DNA from 3 places in the Xanthobacter sp. 126 genome. Region 3 is predicted to be linked to each of the others. Evidence: predicted binding sites of a transcription regulator. Region 3 holds the regulator's gene; each other region holds the start of a gene.
The links. Region 3 encodes HrcA, which represses chaperone genes, less so after heat shock. Its sites were predicted from a motif close to GTTAGCACTCNCNNNNNGNGAGTGCTAAC; they were not measured.
Positions count from the first base shown of each region.

Region 1: the regulator HrcA is predicted to act here: its motif matches at 3,265-3,293, upstream of groES (co-chaperone GroES).
Region 2: the regulator HrcA is predicted to act here: its motif matches at 1,437-1,465, upstream of groES (co-chaperone GroES).

Region 1 is NZ_JAFO01000001.1:2,974,665-2,980,352, reverse strand. It holds gene tgt (tRNA guanosine(34) transglycosylase Tgt) at 1-807, opposite strand, end outside; gene queA (tRNA preQ1(34) S-adenosylmethionine ribosyltransferase-isomerase QueA) at 804-1,892, opposite strand; gene XAN126_RS0114200 (exopolysaccharide biosynthesis protein) at 1,907-2,509, opposite strand; gene XAN126_RS0114195 (usg protein) at 2,746-3,024, opposite strand; gene groES (co-chaperone GroES) at 3,421-3,735, shown strand; gene groL (chaperonin GroEL) at 3,843-5,474, shown strand.
Region 2 is NZ_JAFO01000001.1:5,079,444-5,085,131, reverse strand. It holds gene glsA (glutaminase A) at 1-577, shown strand, start outside; gene XAN126_RS0124060 (hypothetical protein) at 652-1,206, opposite strand; gene groES (co-chaperone GroES) at 1,510-1,800, shown strand; gene groL (chaperonin GroEL) at 1,854-3,500, shown strand; gene XAN126_RS0124045 (protein adenylyltransferase SelO) at 4,120-5,631, opposite strand.
Region 3 is NZ_JAFO01000001.1:656,625-662,312, forward strand. It holds gene epmA (EF-P lysine aminoacylase EpmA) at 1-120, opposite strand, end outside; gene efp (elongation factor P) at 311-880, shown strand; gene XAN126_RS0103005 (response regulator) at 1,030-1,452, shown strand; gene grpE (nucleotide exchange factor GrpE) at 1,471-2,118, opposite strand; gene XAN126_RS26785 (DUF4062 domain-containing protein) at 2,216-3,730, opposite strand; gene hrcA (heat-inducible transcriptional repressor HrcA) at 3,727-4,827, opposite strand; gene rph (ribonuclease PH) at 4,985-5,688, shown strand, end outside.

The DNA of each region.
Region 1 (5,688 bases), 2.3 Mb from region 3:
GATGCCGCGCGCGACGCTCTCCAGAAGGTCGTCCGGCGTGCCGACGCCCATGAGATAGCGCGGTTTGGTGGTGGGCAGATGCGGCGCCACCGTCTCGATCATGGCGAGCATGACCTCCTGCGGCTCGCCCACCGCAAGGCCGCCGATGGAATAGCCGGGGAAGTCCATGTCCGCGAGCGCGCGGGCCGACTCGACCCGCAGCGCCGGCACGGCGCCGCCCTGCACGATGCCGAAGAGCGCGCGGCCCTTGGGCTGCGTCTCGAACGCACGCTTGGAGCGCTCGGCCCAGCGAAGCGACAGGCGCATGGCGCGCTCGGCCTCCTCGTCGGTGCAGGGCAGGCGCACGCACTCGTCGAGCTGCATCTGGATGTCGGCGCCAAGCAGGCCCTGGATCTCCACCGAGCGTTCCGGGCTCATCTCGTGATAGGCGCCGTCCACATGGGAGCGGAAGGTGACGCCCTGTTCGCTCATCTTGCGGAGCGAGGACAGGCTCATCACCTGGAAGCCGCCGGAATCGGTGAGGATCGGCCCGTCCCAGCGCATGAATTTGTGCAGGCCGCCGAGCTTCGCCACCCGCTCGGCGCCGGGGCGCAGCATGAGGTGATAGGTGTTGCCGAGCACAATGTCGGCGCCTGCCGCCTTCACCTGGTCGAAATAGAGCCCCTTCACCGTCGCGGCTGTCCCCACCGGCATGAAGGCCGGCGTGCGGATGCGCCCGCGCGGTGTCGAGACGAAGCCGGTGCGGGCGGCGCCGTCGGTGGCGGAGAGGGTGAAGGAAAAGGTGTCGGCAGGCGTGTCGGACGTCATGCGCCGCCTTGTGGCAGAAGCAGGCACGCATCGCCATAGGAATAGAAGCGGTAATTTTCCGCAATCGCATGGGCATAGGCGCGCTTCTGCGCCTCATGGCCGATGAAGGCCGCCACCAGCATCACCAGCGTCGAGCGTGGCAGGTGGAAGTTGGTGAGCATTCCGTCCACCGCGCGGAAACGGTAGCCGGGGGTGATGAAGATGTCCGTCTCCCCCACGAAGGGCCGGATGGCGCCGTCCTCTCCCGCCGCGCTCTCGATCAGCCGGGTGGAGGTGGAGCCGATGGTGAAGATGCGCCCGCCCTTCGCCTTCACCGCATTGAGGGCGTCCGCCGTCTCGCGCGTTACCTCTCCCCACTCGGCGTGCATCGTGTGGCCGGAGGTGTCATCGGCCTTCACCGGCAGAAAGGTGCCCGCGCCCACATGCAGCGTCACCTTGTGCAGCGCCGCTCCGGCGGCGGCCGTGCGGGCGAGGAGATCGGGCGTGAAATGCAGGCTCGCGGTCGGCGCCGCCACCGAGCCGGCCACGCGGGCGAACAGGGTCTGGTAGTCGTCCTTGTCCCGCGCATCCTCGTGGCGGCGGGCGGCGATATAGGGCGGGATGGGCATGTGCCCCACGGCCGCTACCGCCTCGTCCAGCACGTCTCCGGCGAAATCGAAGGTGAGGACGATGGAGCCGTCGTCCTCCTTGGCCGCAACGGTCGCATCGAGCGTGCCCAGCAGGCAGGCGCCGCCCTCGCCGCCGAAGCGGATGCGGTCGCCGACACGCAGGCGCTTGCCCGGCTTGGCGAAGGCGCGCCAGCGGTCCGGCGCGAGACGCTTGATGAGGTTCGCCTCCACCGCCACGTCCGAGCCGCCCTCGCGCGAGCGGACGCCCTCCAGCGCGGCGGGGATGACGCGGGTGTCGTTCACCACCACCGCATCGCCGGGCCGCAGGAAGTCCGGCAGGTCGCGCACGATGCGGTCCTCCAGCTCCGGCGTGGCGCCGGGGCGGACGACGAGCATCCGCGCCGTATCGCGCGGCTCGGCGGGGCGCAGGGCGATGCGCTCCTCGGGGAGGTGGAAGTCGAAGGCGTCGACACGCATGGAGGGGGGAAGTCTCAAAAGATGGCAATGGCGCCCTGGTAGATGGCCCAACTCATCAGCGCTGTCACCATCAGCCCGAGGATCGTCGCCCCGAAGCCGGCGAGGATGACGAGGCCGTCCCGCTCCACGAGGCCGAGGCCGAAGATGCAGACGGCAAATCCCGGTGGCAGATTGCCGAGGAAGGGGATGGGCAGCAACAGGATGAAGCCCAGCACCACCACGGTCGCGCCCACGATCCGCCGGGCCGTGGGGCCGGCGAACTCTTCGAAGCGGGGGCGGGAGACGCGCTCGAACCGCTCGATCCACGGCCGAGAGCGGATGACGATCGATTCCAGCATGGCGCGGGAGAAGGTGCGGCGGGCGATCCACGCCGGCAGCCACAATTCCTGCCGGCCCAGCATCATCTGCAGGCCGATGAGGCCGAGGATGATGCCGCACACCACCGGGATGCCCGGCGGCATGGGGATGCAGTTGGGTATGCCGAAGATGAGGAAGAGAATGCCGAAGGCGCGATTGCGCAGCGCGTTCACAAGATCGCCGATGGCGACCTGATCCCCCTCCTGCGCGGCGAGCACGGCGGCCAGGAGTTCGGAGGTTCGTGGCGTGCGGTGATCCAAGGCGCCCTCATGGAATGGACGCTTCAGCTACAACCGGAAAACGGCAGCGGGAGGGCACTGGGGCGCAAAAATTCCGCTGGGTCAGGCCTGCGCTGTTCCCATCACGCCGCACATGGAATTGAGCGGACATGCACGCCCCACCCCCGCGGGGACGTGCATGTCCTCACCGCCCGATCGAAACCATAAAGACCGTTGACTGATACGGAAAGTCCCTGACGCAGGGAGATTGCTCCACATCAGTTCAAAAGGAACATTCCGTCCACGGACCGCAACTCGGCGGGCTTGATGAGGCCGGAATGGGCGACGCGCACGGAATGGAGCGGCCCCGCGATCTCGCGTCGCCAGAATTCCAGGAACTTGTTCAGCTCCGGAAAGCGCGGGCACAGGTCGTAGTCCTGCCAGAGGAAGGTCTGGAGCAGGCCGGGGTGGTCGGGCATGCGATAAAGGATCTCGGCCGTGGCGAGGCCGTAGCCTTCCATCTGCAGGACGAAGTCACGCGACACCTTGGCAGCCATGGGTCACACCTCCAATCCGCGGCCCCGCCGCCAACAGGGCTGGGGAAGACGGGACCGGACACTTCATTGTCGGCTACACACTTTGCCGGGGCCAAGGCTAAAGAATGGTTTCCGTCTGCAAAAACAATGCCCTAGCAGCCTTCGATCCGGACTGCTGACAGCGCCGGGTCGCGCCCGGGCTCGCGCCGTGCGTGCCTGGTGAGCCGCCCGTCTTCCGCTCAAACTGAAGGGAGACGGGCTGCTGGCACTCAGTTCCCTTGAGTGCTAAATTTTTTGAGCCGCCCCCTTGCGGCTCCAATTTCCCGCCCTTAGATCGCGGTCGGGCCGGGTGGAGGGGTTCCCGGCGCCTTCAAAACAGGCAACCCCGATGGACAACATCGAACCGGAGGTTTCCCTATGGGTTTCCGTCCCCTGCACGACCGCGTGGTCGTCAAGCGCATTGAGGCCGAGCAGAAGTCGGCCGGCGGCATCATCATCCCCGACACCGCCAAGGAGAAGCCGCAGCAGGGCGAAGTCGTCGCGGTCGGTCCCGGCGCCCGTAACGAGAAGGGCGAACTGGTGGCGCTCGACGTCAAGGCTGGCGACATCGTGCTGTTCGGCAAGTGGTCCGGCACCGAAGTGAAGATCGACGGCCAGGATCTCCTCATCATGAAGGAGAGCGACATCCTCGGCGTCATCGAGAACGCGGCCGGCGCCAAGAAAGCGGCCTGAACTCAGGCGGCCTGATTTTCAGTCGCAGGGCCGAGGCAGCCCCAGGCGCCCGATCCCGCGGCATTCGCCATCCCGTTTAATCGTCCCAATCTGAAGGAGCACGCCACATGGCTGCCAAGGACGTGAAATTCTCCGTAGACGCGCGCGACAAGGTTCTGCGCGGCGTCGACATCCTCGCCAACGCCGTGAAGGTCACGCTCGGCCCCAAGGGCCGCAACGTGGTGATCGAGAAGAGCTTCGGCGCCCCCCGCATCACCAAGGACGGTGTGTCGGTGGCCAAGGAGATCGAGCTCGAGGACAAGTTCGAGAATCTCGGCGCCCAGCTCGTGCGTGAGGTCGCCTCCAAGACCAACGACCTCGCCGGCGACGGCACCACCACCGCCACCGTGCTGGCCCAGGCCATCGTGAAGGAAGGCGCCAAGGCGGTTGCCGCCGGCATGAACCCGATGGACCTGAAGCGCGGCATCGACGTCGCGGTGGACGCCATCGTCAAGGATCTTGCCGCCAACTCGCGCAAGGTGACGTCCAACGACGAGATTGCCCAGGTCGGCACCATCTCCGCCAATGGCGACGCCGAGGTCGGCAAGTTCCTCGCCGAGGCGATGAAGAAGGTCGGCAACGAGGGTGTCATCACCGTCGAGGAAGCCAAGACCGCCGAGACCGAGCTGGATGTCGTGGAAGGCATGCAGTTCGACCGCGGCTATCTCTCTCCGTACTTCATCACCAATGCGGAGAAGATGCGCGTCGAGTTCGAGGAGCCCTACATCCTCATCAACGAGAAGAAGCTCGCCGGCCTGCAGGAGCTGCTGCCCGTGCTCGAGGCGGTGGTGCAGTCGGCCCGTCCGCTGCTGATCATCGCCGAGGACGTGGAAGGCGAGGCGCTGGCCACCCTCGTGGTCAACAAGCTGCGCGGCGGCCTCAAGGTCGCGGCCGTGAAGGCGCCCGGCTTCGGTGATCGCCGCAAGGCCATGCTGCAGGATATCGCCATCCTCACCGGCGGCACCGTGATCTCCGAGGAAGTCGGCATCAAGCTCGACAGCGTGAACCTCTCCATGCTCGGCCGCGCCAAGAAGGTGGTGATCGAGAAGGAGAACACCACGATCGTCGACGGTGCCGGTGAGAAGGCCGACATCGAGGCGCGCATCGCCCAGATCCGCGCCCAGATCGAGACCACCACCTCCGACTATGACCGCGAGAAGGCCCAGGAGCGCCTCGCCAAGCTCGCCGGCGGCGTCGCCGTGGTGCGCGTGGGCGGCTCGACCGAGGTCGAGGTCAAGGAGAAGAAGGACCGCGTTGACGACGCCCTGCACGCCACCCGCGCTGCGGTGGAAGAAGGCATCGTCCCCGGTGGCGGCGTGGCCCTGCTGCGCTCCATCAAGGTGCTGGACGGCCTGAAGGTCGACAACCCCGACCAGAAGACCGGCATCGAGATCGTCCGCCGCGCCATCCAGGCCCCGGCCCGCCAGATCGTGCAGAATGCCGGCGACGACGGCTCCGTCGTGGTGGGCAAGATCCTCGAGTCCGACGACTACACCTTCGGCTACAACGCCCAGACCGGCGAATATGTGGACATGGTGAAGTCGGGCATCATCGACCCCACCAAGGTCGTGCGCACCGCCCTGCAGGACGCGGCTTCCATCGCCGGCCTGCTGATCACCACCGAGGCCCTCATCGCCGAACTGCCGAAGAAGTCCGGCCCGGCCGCCCCGGCCATGCCGGGCGGCGGCATGGACTTCTGAGGTCGAGGAAGCCTCTGGCGCCGTCCGGCCCTTTGCGCGAAGGGAGCAAACCGGCAAGCCGGTTTGCTCGGGCGGCGGCATGGACTTCTGAGGTAAAGCAAGCCTCTGACGCTGCCCGGCATTTGCGGGTGGCGAGCGAACGGAACGGCCGGGCATTTGCCCGGCCGTTTTCGTTTGCGTCCGGCCTGTTATTTGACGTTGGGGCAGGTGGCGT
Region 2 (5,688 bases), 4.4 Mb from region 3:
CGCCGAGGCGCTGGAGTTCGTGCTGGATCGCTTTTCAGCGGCGGCGGGGCGGCGGCTCGCGGTGGACGAGGCGGTGTTCCGCTCGGAGGCGGAGACGGCCCACCGCAACCGCGGCATCGCGCACCTCCTCACCAGCGCCGGCACCCTCACCGCCGGGGTGGACGCGACGCTGGACCTCTATTTCCGCCAGTGCTCCATTCTGGTGACGGCCAGCGACCTCGCCCGCATGGGGGCGACGCTGGCCAATATCGGCGAGAACCCGCTCACCGGCACGACGGCTTTCGCGGTGGACGCGGTGCGTGCCACGCTGGCCGTGATGTTCACCTGCGGAATGTACAATTTCGCCGGCAACTGGGCGTTCGACGTGGGCGTGCCGGCCAAGAGCGGGGTGGGCGGCGGCATCCTCGGGGTGGTCAACCGCCAGCTCGGCATCGCCACCTATTCACCGCGGCTCGACGGGCGCGGCAATTCCGTGCGCGGCATCGCCGCCTTCCGGGAACTGGCCGAGGAACTGGGCCTGCACGTGTTCGACCCCACCAACCGCGGGTCCGCCATGCTCAGCGCCCTCGGGCGCTGAGCCATGCTTGGGTTTTTTTGCTGCCTTCGGGCGGTGAGCCTCCGGCGCAGAAGAGGGGCGCGCGGCCCCTCAGGTCACGAGCAGCGCACGTAGACCATGGTGCCGTAGCGCTTGGCCACTTCCGGATCGACGAACTTCAGCACCAGGATGTTGTTGTCGAAGCGCACCACCTGACGGTCGCGCTCGCCGCCGGCCGGGTCGTCGGGCGGGCCGATATAGACCGGGCCGTTGCCCACCTGCTTGGAGACCAGCTCGGTCAGCTTGTTGTCGTCGGCGAGATACATCATCACGCCGCCATTGGTGCCGGCGGTAATGACATAGGGCTGGTTGCCGCAGGAGGCCTTGGCCTGGGCCTCGGTGCGGGTGGCGTCGTCCGGCCGGTGATAGGCGGCGAGGCCCCAGCGGCCGACGAGCCGGTCGGGCGGGATCGGGCTGGTAAAGACCGGGCGCGCGGCCGGCGGGGGCGCGGAAGGGGTGGTCTCGCAGCCGGCGAGGCCGAGGGCCAGCACGGCAAGGGCAGCGCCGGCCAGCGCGGCGCGCGGCCGCCCGAAGGCCGTCCATCCGAACGCGGACCGCCCGAACACAGATCGCTCGAAAGCAGACTTGGATCCCGCAACCATCTTCGTCATGTGCTTTCCGAGGCCTCCCGCCGCCTGGAACAAGAATGCGACCACCCAGGCAGTCGCCTGACCATAAAGGCTTGCGCCGTCGACGTCGATGCCGTCCGCATCGCCCCCGCCCGCCGTCAAGCCTCAGCTCCTGAACAGCTTATCCCACGGCTCGTTACCGCTTTGCTAGCCCACCGATTGCTGCAGCGCGCCTTGACGTTCGCCGGGCGCGCCCTTATCTCCGCGACGAGCTTGGCACTCTTCATTCGGGAGTGCCAGAACGGCGGGCCAAGGCTCGCGCTCCCCCCGAAGAGGTAACGACCCATGTCCTTCCGTCCTCTGCACGACCGCGTGGTCGTCAAGCGCATCGAAGCCGAGCAGAAGACCGCCGGCGGCATCATCATCCCCGACACCGCCAAGGAAAAGCCCCAGGAGGGCGAGGTGATCGCGGTGGGCGCCGGTGCCCGTGACGAGAGCGGCAAGCTCGTCCCGCTCGACGTGCAGGCCGGCGACCGCGTGCTGTTCGGCAAGTGGTCCGGCACCGAGGTCAAGATCGACGGCCAGGACCTGCTCATCATGAAGGAAAGCGACATCCTCGGCGTCATCGCCAAGTGATGCGTCCGCGCTTCTGAGCCGGTCCACCGAAACAGAATCACAAGGAGGCCGTTATGGCTGCCAAAGAAGTAAAGTTCTCCTCGGACGCGCGCGAGAAGCTGCTGCGCGGCGTCGACATCCTCGCCAATGCGGTGAAGGTGACCCTCGGCCCCAAGGGCCGCAACGTGGTCATCGAGAAGAGCTTCGGCGCCCCCCGCATCACCAAGGACGGTGTGTCGGTGGCCAAGGAGATCGAGCTCGAGGACAAGTTCGAGAACCTCGGCGCCCAGCTCGTGCGTGAGGTCGCCTCCAAGACCAACGACCTCGCCGGCGACGGCACCACCACCGCCACCGTTCTGGCCCAGGCCATCGTGAAGGAAGGCGCCAAGTCGGTCGCCGCCGGCATGAACCCGATGGACCTGAAGCGCGGCATCGACCTCGCCGTCGCCGCGGCCATCGCCGACATCCGCGCCCGCGCCAAGAAGGTCTCCTCCTCCGCGGAAGTCGCGCAGGTCGGCACCATCTCCGCCAACGGCGATGCCTCCATCGGCGAGATGATCGCCGGCGCCATGCAGCGCGTGGGCAACGAGGGCGTCATCACCGTCGAGGAAGCCAAGACCGCCGAGACCGAGCTCGAAGTGGTCGAGGGCATGCAGTTCGACCGCGGCTATCTCTCTCCCTATTTCATCACGAATGCGGAGAAGATGATCGCCGACCTGGAAGAGCCCTTCCTGCTCATCTTCGACAAGAAGCTCTCCGGCCTCCAGCCGATCCTGCCGGTCCTCGAGGCCGTGGTGCAGACCGGCCGTCCCCTCGTCATCATCGCCGAGGACGTGGAAGGCGAGGCGCTCGCCACCCTCGTGGTCAACAAGCTGCGCGGTGGCCTGAAGGTCGCGGCCGTGAAGGCTCCCGGCTTCGGTGATCGCCGCAAGGCGATGCTTGAGGACATTGCCATCCTCACCGGCGGCACCGTGATCTCCGAGGATCTCGGCATCAAGCTCGAGAACGTCACCATCGCCCAGCTCGGCCGCGCCAAGAAGGTCATCCTCGAGAAGGAAAAGACCACCATCGTGGACGGCGTCGGCGAGAAGGCCGACATCGAGGCCCGCGTGAACCAGATCAAGGCGCAGATCGAGGAGACCTCCTCGGACTACGACCGCGAGAAGCTCCAGGAGCGTCTGGCCAAGCTCGCGGGCGGTGTCGCGGTGATCCGCGTCGGCGGCTCGACCGAGGTCGAGGTGAAGGAGAAGAAGGACCGCGTTGACGACGCGCTCAACGCCACCCGCGCTGCGGTGGAAGAGGGCATCGTCCCCGGCGGTGGTGTCGCCCTGCTCCGCGCCAAGGCGGCGGTGGAGAAGGTCACCTCCGACAATGCCGACATCAAGGCCGGCATCAAGATCGTCCTGCGCGCCCTCGAGGCCCCCATCCGCCAGATCGCCGAGAATTCCGGCGTGGAAGGCTCCATCGTGGTGGGCAAGGTGCAGGAGTCCAACGATCCGTCCTTCGGCTTCAACGCCCAGACGGAAGAGTATGTGGACATGATCGCCGCCGGCATCGTCGATCCGGCCAAGGTCGTGCGCACCGCCCTCCAGGACGCCGCCTCCATCGCGGCCCTGATCGTCACCACCGAGGCGCTCGTCGCCGAGCTGCCCAAGCGCGAGAGCGGCATGCCCTCCATGCCCGGCGGCGGCATGGGTGGCATGGGCGGCATGGACTTCTGATCCATCTTCCCATCCGGGAATTGGGAAAGGGCGCGGCTTCGGCCGCGCCCTTTTCTTTTGGGCCGCGCGTTTGTTTCTGCGCCGACCTTCTTTCCCGGCGTCGCCCTCCGACTTGATCGAGGGCCCATCCCTCCGCCGAAGCGGGCGGCCGAAGGGCGCGGCAAACGGCGCGATGGGTCCTCCGATCAAGTCGGAGGACGACGGCCATGCGGGTTCTGCGCCCCGGACAAGCGACGGCGCAGCCGGAGCGCTGATCCGGGGACCAGCGCACGAGTTCCCGCGCAGCGGGGCAATGCCTGAGAGCGGTAGTTTGAAGAAGCGCCTTCGGCGGATCCGTCCCGGCTCGCATTCCGCTGGCGCTGCATGCGTCCGGGACGCGAGGGCGGCCCAAACCGCCGTCGCCCTCCGGCGTGACCGGAGGGCCCATCCCTTCGCCTGAGCGGGCAGCCGAAGCGCAGAACAAACGTCACCATGGGTCCTCCGATCAAGTCGGAGGACGACGGCGATATTGGCTCTGTGCCCTGGAGAAGCGACGGCGCAGCCGGAGCGCCGATCCGGGGTCCAGCGCAGGAGCCTCGGGCCGTGCTCCCCTCTCCCCTTGCGGGGAAGAGAGCCCCCCTCACGTCCCGCAGAACGTCCGATACCCCTCCATGGACGGTGGCAGCCCCGCATAGGCGGCGAAGTCCGGCTGCTCCTCATAGGGCCGCGCCAGCACCGTGTTCAGCCGCTCGAAGGGGCTAAGGTCGCCGCGCTCGATGGCGGCGGCGATGACTTCTTCCACCAGATGGTTGCGGGGGATGAAGAGCGGGTTCACCGCATCCATCCCGGCGCGGATGTCGGTGCCGGACCGGCCGGTTTCGGCGAGGCGCGCGCGCCAGCGTTCGGCCCAGGCATCGAAGGCTGCCCGGTCGAGGAACAGGTCGCGCACCGGCCCGCCCGCGTCCTCGTCCTCCGCCAGCGCACCGAGGCGGCGGAAGGTGAGGGTGAAGTCGGCCCTGGAGCCGATCATCACGTTGAGGAGGTCATGGGCGAGGGCCACATCCGCTTCGCCCGCCTCCGGCAGCCCGATCTTGGCGGCAAGCCCGGCGTGGTAGGCCGCATAGAAGCGCTTCGGGAAGGTGCCGAGCGCCGCATTGGCGGCGGCGATGGCGGCTTCCCGGTCTTCTCCCATGATGGGGATGAGGCATTCGGCGAAGCGGGCGAGGTTCCAGTGGGCGATGTCCGGCTGGTTGCCATAGGCGTAGCGGCCCATCTCGTCGATGGAGGAGAAGACCGTGTTGGGGTCGTAGGCGTCCATGAAGGCGCAGGGGCCGTAATCGATGGTTTCGCCGGAGACGGACATGTTGTCCGTGTTCATCACCCCGTGGATGAAGCCCACGCACAGCCACCGCGCCACCAGCGCCGCCTGGCGGCCGATCACGCCGTCGAGCAAGGCGAGATAGGGGGTCTCTGCCCCCACGAGGTCGGGATAGTGGCGGGCGATCGTGTAGTCGGCGAGCTGCTTCACCGCATCGAACGCCTTGCGGGAGGCAAAGAACTGGAAGGTGCCGATGCGGATGTGGCTCGCCGCCACCCGCGCCAGCACGCCGCCGGGCAGGGCGCGATCGCGCACCACGCGCTCGCCGGTCGTCACCGCCGCCAGCGCCCGCGTGGTGGGAATGCCCAGCGCCGCCATGGCCTCGCTGACGATGTATTCGCGCAGCACCGGCCCGAGCGCGGCCCGCCCGTCGCCCCGGCGGGAGAAGGGGGTGGGGCCGGAGCCCTTCAATTGGATGTCGCGGCGCAGCCCGTCCCGGCCCACCACCTCGCCGAGCAGGATGGCGCGGCCATCCCCGAGCTGCGGCGAGAAATGGCCGAACTGGTGCCCGGCATAGGCCAGAGCGATGGGCTCCGCCCCCTCCGGCACGGCGAGGCCGGCGAACACCGCCACACCCTCGGGCGTCGCAAGATGGGCGGGGTCGAGGCCCAGCAGCTCGGCGAGGGCGGTGTTGACCTTCACAAGGGCCGGCGCTTCCACCGGCGTCGGCAGGACGGGCGCATAGAAGCCGGCGAGGTCGCGGGCATAGGAATTGTCGAACGGGAAGGCAGGGGACGCCTTCACGGGCGGCTGTGGGGTGGCGCTGGTGGTCATTGGGGGCAATCTCCGCCGGGCTCGAAAAGGGGCAGTCCCGGACCGAACGATCAGAAA
Region 3 (5,688 bases):
TGCGCGCACGGCGGCGGCGATGCGCCCGCGCGCGAGCAGGAAGGGGCGGCGGTCCGCGTGAACGTCGGGCCGCCACCACGGCGGGGAGGGAGGCGCCAGCGAAGAGTTCGATACCGCCATGACGTAGGTTCCTCGTTACGGCCACCTGGGCTGCCCGCCGCCACTGGGCCTCGGGGCCGGAAAGACGAGTGCAAGACTGGCGTTGCGCGCCATTATCGCTATGGTGCGCGCCGAACCAGCCAGACGGCGCCGCCGTCAACCGTTTTCCAATCGGCGCGGGCGCCGCGCATCAGGTCAAGGAAGAGCCGACGTGGTCAAGGTTATCGCCAGCACCCTGCGCAAGGGCAACGTGGTCGACATCGACGACAAGCTGTACGTTGTTCTCACCGCCGAGAATATCCATCCCGGCAAGGGCACGCCGGTGACGCAGCTCGACATGCGCCGCATCTCCGACGGCGTGAAGATCTCCGAGCGCTACCGCACCACCGAGCAGGTGGAGCGCGCCTTCGTGGAAGATCGCCCGCATACCTTCCTCTACGAGGATTCCGACGGCTACACCTTCATGAACCCGGAAACCTACGATCAGGTGACCGTGCCGAAGGATGTGATGGGCGACCAGTCCGTCTATCTCCAGGAAGGCATGGAATGCATGCTCTCCACTCACAATGGCGTGCCGATCGCCATCGAGCTGCCGGCCCGCGTGGTGCTGGAGATCGTGGACACCGAGCCGACCGTGAAGGGCCAGACGGCCTCTTCCTCCTACAAGCCCGCCATGCTCTCCAATGGCGTCCGCACCATGGTGCCGCCGCACATCGCGTCCGGCACGCGCGTTGTCGTCATGACCGCCGACGCTTCCTATGTGGAGCGCGCGAAGGACTGACCTTCCGCTTGTGATCCCGGAAGGACGGTTTCCGGCCCTTCCGGTTTTCTTTCAACACCTTGCTGCGGGGCGTGGAACTTTTCCCCCGGCCGCTGGTTGACCCCCGACATGGCCCTGAGGGGACATGCAGTCAGCCAAGGCGTTGAAGAATGATCTTGTCGGGAAGGCGGGTGCTCGTCGTTGAGGACGAGTTTCTCGTGGCACTGGGGCTCGAAGACAATCTGAGGTCGCTGGGCTACACCGTGGTCGGGCCGATCGCAAGCCTCGCCGCGGCGGTCTCGGCCGCGTCGTCCGAGCGCATCGACGCCGCGATCCTCGACGTGAACCTTGCGGGCGAGCCGGTCTATCCGGCCGCGGCGGTCCTGGCCGAGCGCGGCATCCCCTTCATTTTCTGCTCGGGCTATACTGGCAGCGTGCGCATGCCGGCGGAATTCGTCGACGCGCCGCGGGTGGCCAAGCCATACACCAGCCGTGTCATCGCCGATGCGCTTGCCGACCTCATCGGATCGGGTCGCGGCCCAGGCGGCAGCGACCGCGGGAGGCGGGATGTCGCCGCCTCCAACGATATGTGATCTTCCAGATAGCCTGATTCAGGCCGCGCCGGCGGCCTTGTTCGCCTCAGCCTTCGGGCCACCGCGGGCGACACCGACCATGGCGGGCCGCAGAACGCGCTCGCCGATGACGTAGCCGGCCTGCACCACCTGCACCACGGTACCGGTCGGCACGCTCGGGTCCGGCACCTCGAACATGGCCTGATGAAGGTTGGGATCGAACTTCTCCCCCTTCGGCTCGATCTTGCGGATGCCGTGCTTCTCCAGCGCCTTCACGAGGCCGCGCTCGGTCAGCTCCAGGCCGTCCAGCAGCGCCTTGAAGCTGCCTTCTGCGGTCGCCTTTGCGTCCGCTTCCACCGAGCCGAGGGCCCGGGCGAGATCGTCCGCCACGTTCAGCACGTCGCGGGCGAAGGAGGCGATGCCGTAGGTCTTGGCGTCCTGGATCTCTTTCTCGGCGCGGCGGCGCACATTCTCCGCCTCCGCGAAGGCGCGCAGGAACTTGTCCTTGAGGCTCGCGATCTCGGCTTCCAGGCGCGCCTTGTCGCCCGCCGGGCCGCCGATGGCGGCGTCCGCCATAGCGGTGGCTTCCGCCTCGGCGGTCGCCTCGTTCACCTGCGCATTGCCCTGCGCGGCACCGTTTTCGCTTGCGTCGCCGCCGGTCTCGGGCGCGCGCTTCTGCTCGCTCATCCGGTTACTTCCCCTGCCTTGAGATTCGCCCGAGGTCACTAGGCCGCCGGGCAAAGGCCAATCGTCCCGGCGCATATCGGGGCGATGGGGGGAAAAATCAAGATTGATTGAGCGCGTCCCTTTGTGTTTTGGCTTTGGAGACGATTTCTTGGATCAAAGGCGCGGGATCGTCGGCGAAGCGCGCGATCAAATCGTCATATGCCGCGATTGCCTCGGGGTCGCGGTCCAGCGCACTGAGCGTGACGCCCTTGTTGAAGAGTGCATTCCCGACCTGCTCTCGGAGGGCCGGCACGGGATCATCGGCAAAGCGAGCGATCAGATCGTCATAGGCGGCGATTTCCTCTGCGTTGCGGTCCAGCGAGCCGAGCGTGAAGCCTTTGTTGAAAATCCCCCTGCCGACCTGCTCTCGGAGGGCCGGCGCGGGATCGTCGGCGAAGCGAAGGATTAGATCGTCATAGGCGGCGATTTCTTCAGTCGCGCGGTCCAGCGCGCCGAGCGTGACGCCCTTGTTGATGAGTGCCTTGGCGACCTGCGCGCGCAGGGCTGGCGCGGGATCGTCAGCGAAGCGGTCAATCAAATCGTCATAGGCGGCGATTGCCTCTGCGCCGCGATCTATAGCACCGAGCGCGACGCCTTTGTTGAAGAGTGCCCTCGCATGCCTCGTCTTCAGATCCGTATCGGGCGCATCCATAAGTCGGTCTGCGATTGCACCGAATGCTATGGCTGCTTCCTCCAATCTGCCCAAATCGTACAAGGCGAATGCTTTCGCGTGCATGGCTTGCGTCCACTCGAAATCCGAGGATGCCGCTGCCTGAGCCTTGGTGGCGCAGAACAGGACGCCGGCATGGTCTGGCGCTTCCTCTTCCTTGATCCGCTTTGCTTCGGCGAACCAGAAGGCAAAGCCGGGTTGGCCTGGCTCGGCGGCGGCGCTCCCCACGACAGCCGGCGCACGCTCAAGGGAAATAAGTGGATCTGTTGAGAGGCGATGCGAGGGGCTGACGTGCTCCTTGAGCCATCGGGCCAGATGGCTATCGATCAACTCGCCAAACTCGTCGATTGTCTGGAACGACTTGAAAAGATACTTGCGATCAGATTCAATTTTTTGCTTGAATGCCACTACAGATTTCAGCTGTTCCCCAGGGTCTCTCAGCCTGGACGGGTCAACTACCTTAAAGCAGAGGATAATGTTCCTGATCTTTTTATCGGTGTACAGCTGCTCCGCCAGATTCCACTCTTCTTCAGTGCCGGATGTATGTCCGTTGCCGGTCGGACTGCCCCAGCGGTCATGGAGAATGAACAATGCGTAGTCGCATTGTCTGAGGTCTTCGTTGATCTGCTCCTGCGGGCGCCCGGCCCCGCCAAGCGTGTCCTCCCACCCAACCGGGTGGAACTGAACCTCGTGTTGCTCGCCGTGCGACCGGGAGCACTTCTCCAGCCGCTCTCGAAAGCATCGGCGTTCGGCTTCAAGGCCGCCGGGTGACGCGATGAATACTCGGTACTGAGTGATCGACCTCGGCAAGCGTCTGCCCCCAGGAACCAGCTTGATCTCGTGCGATGCAAAATCGGACAGCTTGAGGTTGAGCGCAAGGTACCAAGGCGCCGCTTTCCTCACGCAGCGTCTGCACCCGGTGCGCCAAGCACACGGCTCACGAGGCGGGCGGTGAAGTCCACCATGGGGACGATGCGGCCGTAATTGAGCCGCGTCGGGCCGATGACACCCAGCACGCCCAAGACGCGTCCCTGCCCATCGCGGTAGGGCGCGACGATGGTGGAGGAGCCGGAAAGGGAGAACAGCCGGTTCTCCGAGCCGATGAAGATGCGCAGCGCCTGCGCCTCTTCCGCCCGGCCGAGCAGTTCCGAGACCTCGCGCTTGGTCTCGAGATCGTCGAACAGCAGGCGGATGCGCTCCAGATCCTCCAGCGCCCTGAGATCCTCCAGCAGCTTCGCCTGACCGCGCACAATGAGGGTCCGCTCGCCCGGCCCGTCGCCGGACCAGGAGGCGAGCCCCGCCTCCACCACGCGGGCGGTCAGGGTGTCGAGGTCGCGGTTGATCTCGGCGAGCAGGCTCTCCATCTCCTGCCGGGCGTCGGAGAGGGTGCGTCCGCGGATGTGGGCATTGAGGAAATTGGTGGCCTCGGTGAGGGCGGAGGTCGGCAAGCCAGGCGGAAGGGCGAGCGCGCGGTTTTCCACCTGCCCATCCTCCGATACGAGGATGACGAGGGCGCGGCCCGGTTCCAGCGGCACGAATTCCACATGCTTGAGGCGGGGGTCGGTCTTGGTGGCGGTGACGACCCCGGCGCCGCGGGCGAGGCCCGAGAGCAAAGCGGAGGCTTCCTGCAGAACGCCTTCCACCGTGGTGGTGCGTGCGGCGGCGAGTACCTGCGTTTCGATATTGGCCCGGTCACGCTCGTTGACGTCGCCCACCTCCATGAGTGCATCGACGAAGAAGCGCAGGCCGCGCTCGGTGGGCAGGCGCCCGGCGCTGGTATGGGGGGCATAGATCAGCCCGGCCGCCTCGAGGTCCGCCATCACGTTGCGGACCGAGGCGGGGGAAAGGGTCATGGGGATCAAGCGGGCGATGTTGCGCGAGCCCACCGGCTCACCGGTGGCGAGGTAACTCTCCACGATCTGGCGGAAAATCTCGCGCGAACGCTGATCGATCTGCGCGAGGCCGCCAGTCGAGAGGGGCAGGAACGGATCGAGCGCCACGGGTTCAGCCTTCGGAGCAAAGGATTTCGCTCGCTCTAATGTGTCCCTCGCCGGGGCCGGGTTCAAGCGCCACGCGGGGGCTCCTACCACCCTTGCTTTCCTCCCGGCGCGCGGCGCTCTAAAAGGAGCGCCCATGACGCACAAAGAGGTATCCATTATGCGGCCCAGCAAGCGCGCCCCCGACGAGATGCGCGCGGTGTCCTTTGAACGGGGCGTGATGCGCCACGCGGAAGGCTCCTGCCTCGTGAAGTTCGGCGACACCCACGTTCTCGTCTCCGCGACGCTGGAGGAGCGCCTGCCGCCGTGGCTGAAGGGCCAGGGACGCGGCTGGGTGACGGCGGAATATTCCATGCTGCCCCGCGCCACCCACGACCGCACCCGGCGCGAATCCACCACCGGCAAGCAGTCCGGCCGCACCCAGGAGATCCAGCGCCTGATCGGGCGTTCGCTCCGCTCGGTCACGGATCTCGTTGCGATGGGAGAGAAGCAGATCACCATCGACTGCGACGTGCTCCAGGCCGACGGCGGCACCCGCACCGCCTCCATCACCGGCGCCTGGATCGCGCTTCATGATTGCCTGAGCTGGATGAAGTCCCGCTCCATGATCAAGGAGATGCCGCTCAAGCAGCACGTGGCGGCGGTCTCCTGCGGCATCTACGAGGGCACGCCCGTGCTCGACCTCGATTATGCCGAGGATTCGGTGGCCGAGACCGATGCCAATTTCGTCATGACCGGAACTGGTGGCATCGTGGAAATCCAGGGCACGGCGGAAAAGACGCCCTTCACCCAGGACGAACTGCTCTCGCTGCTGTCGCTGGCCCGCTCGGGCGTGGATCAGCTCGTCTCCCTCCAGAAGCTGGC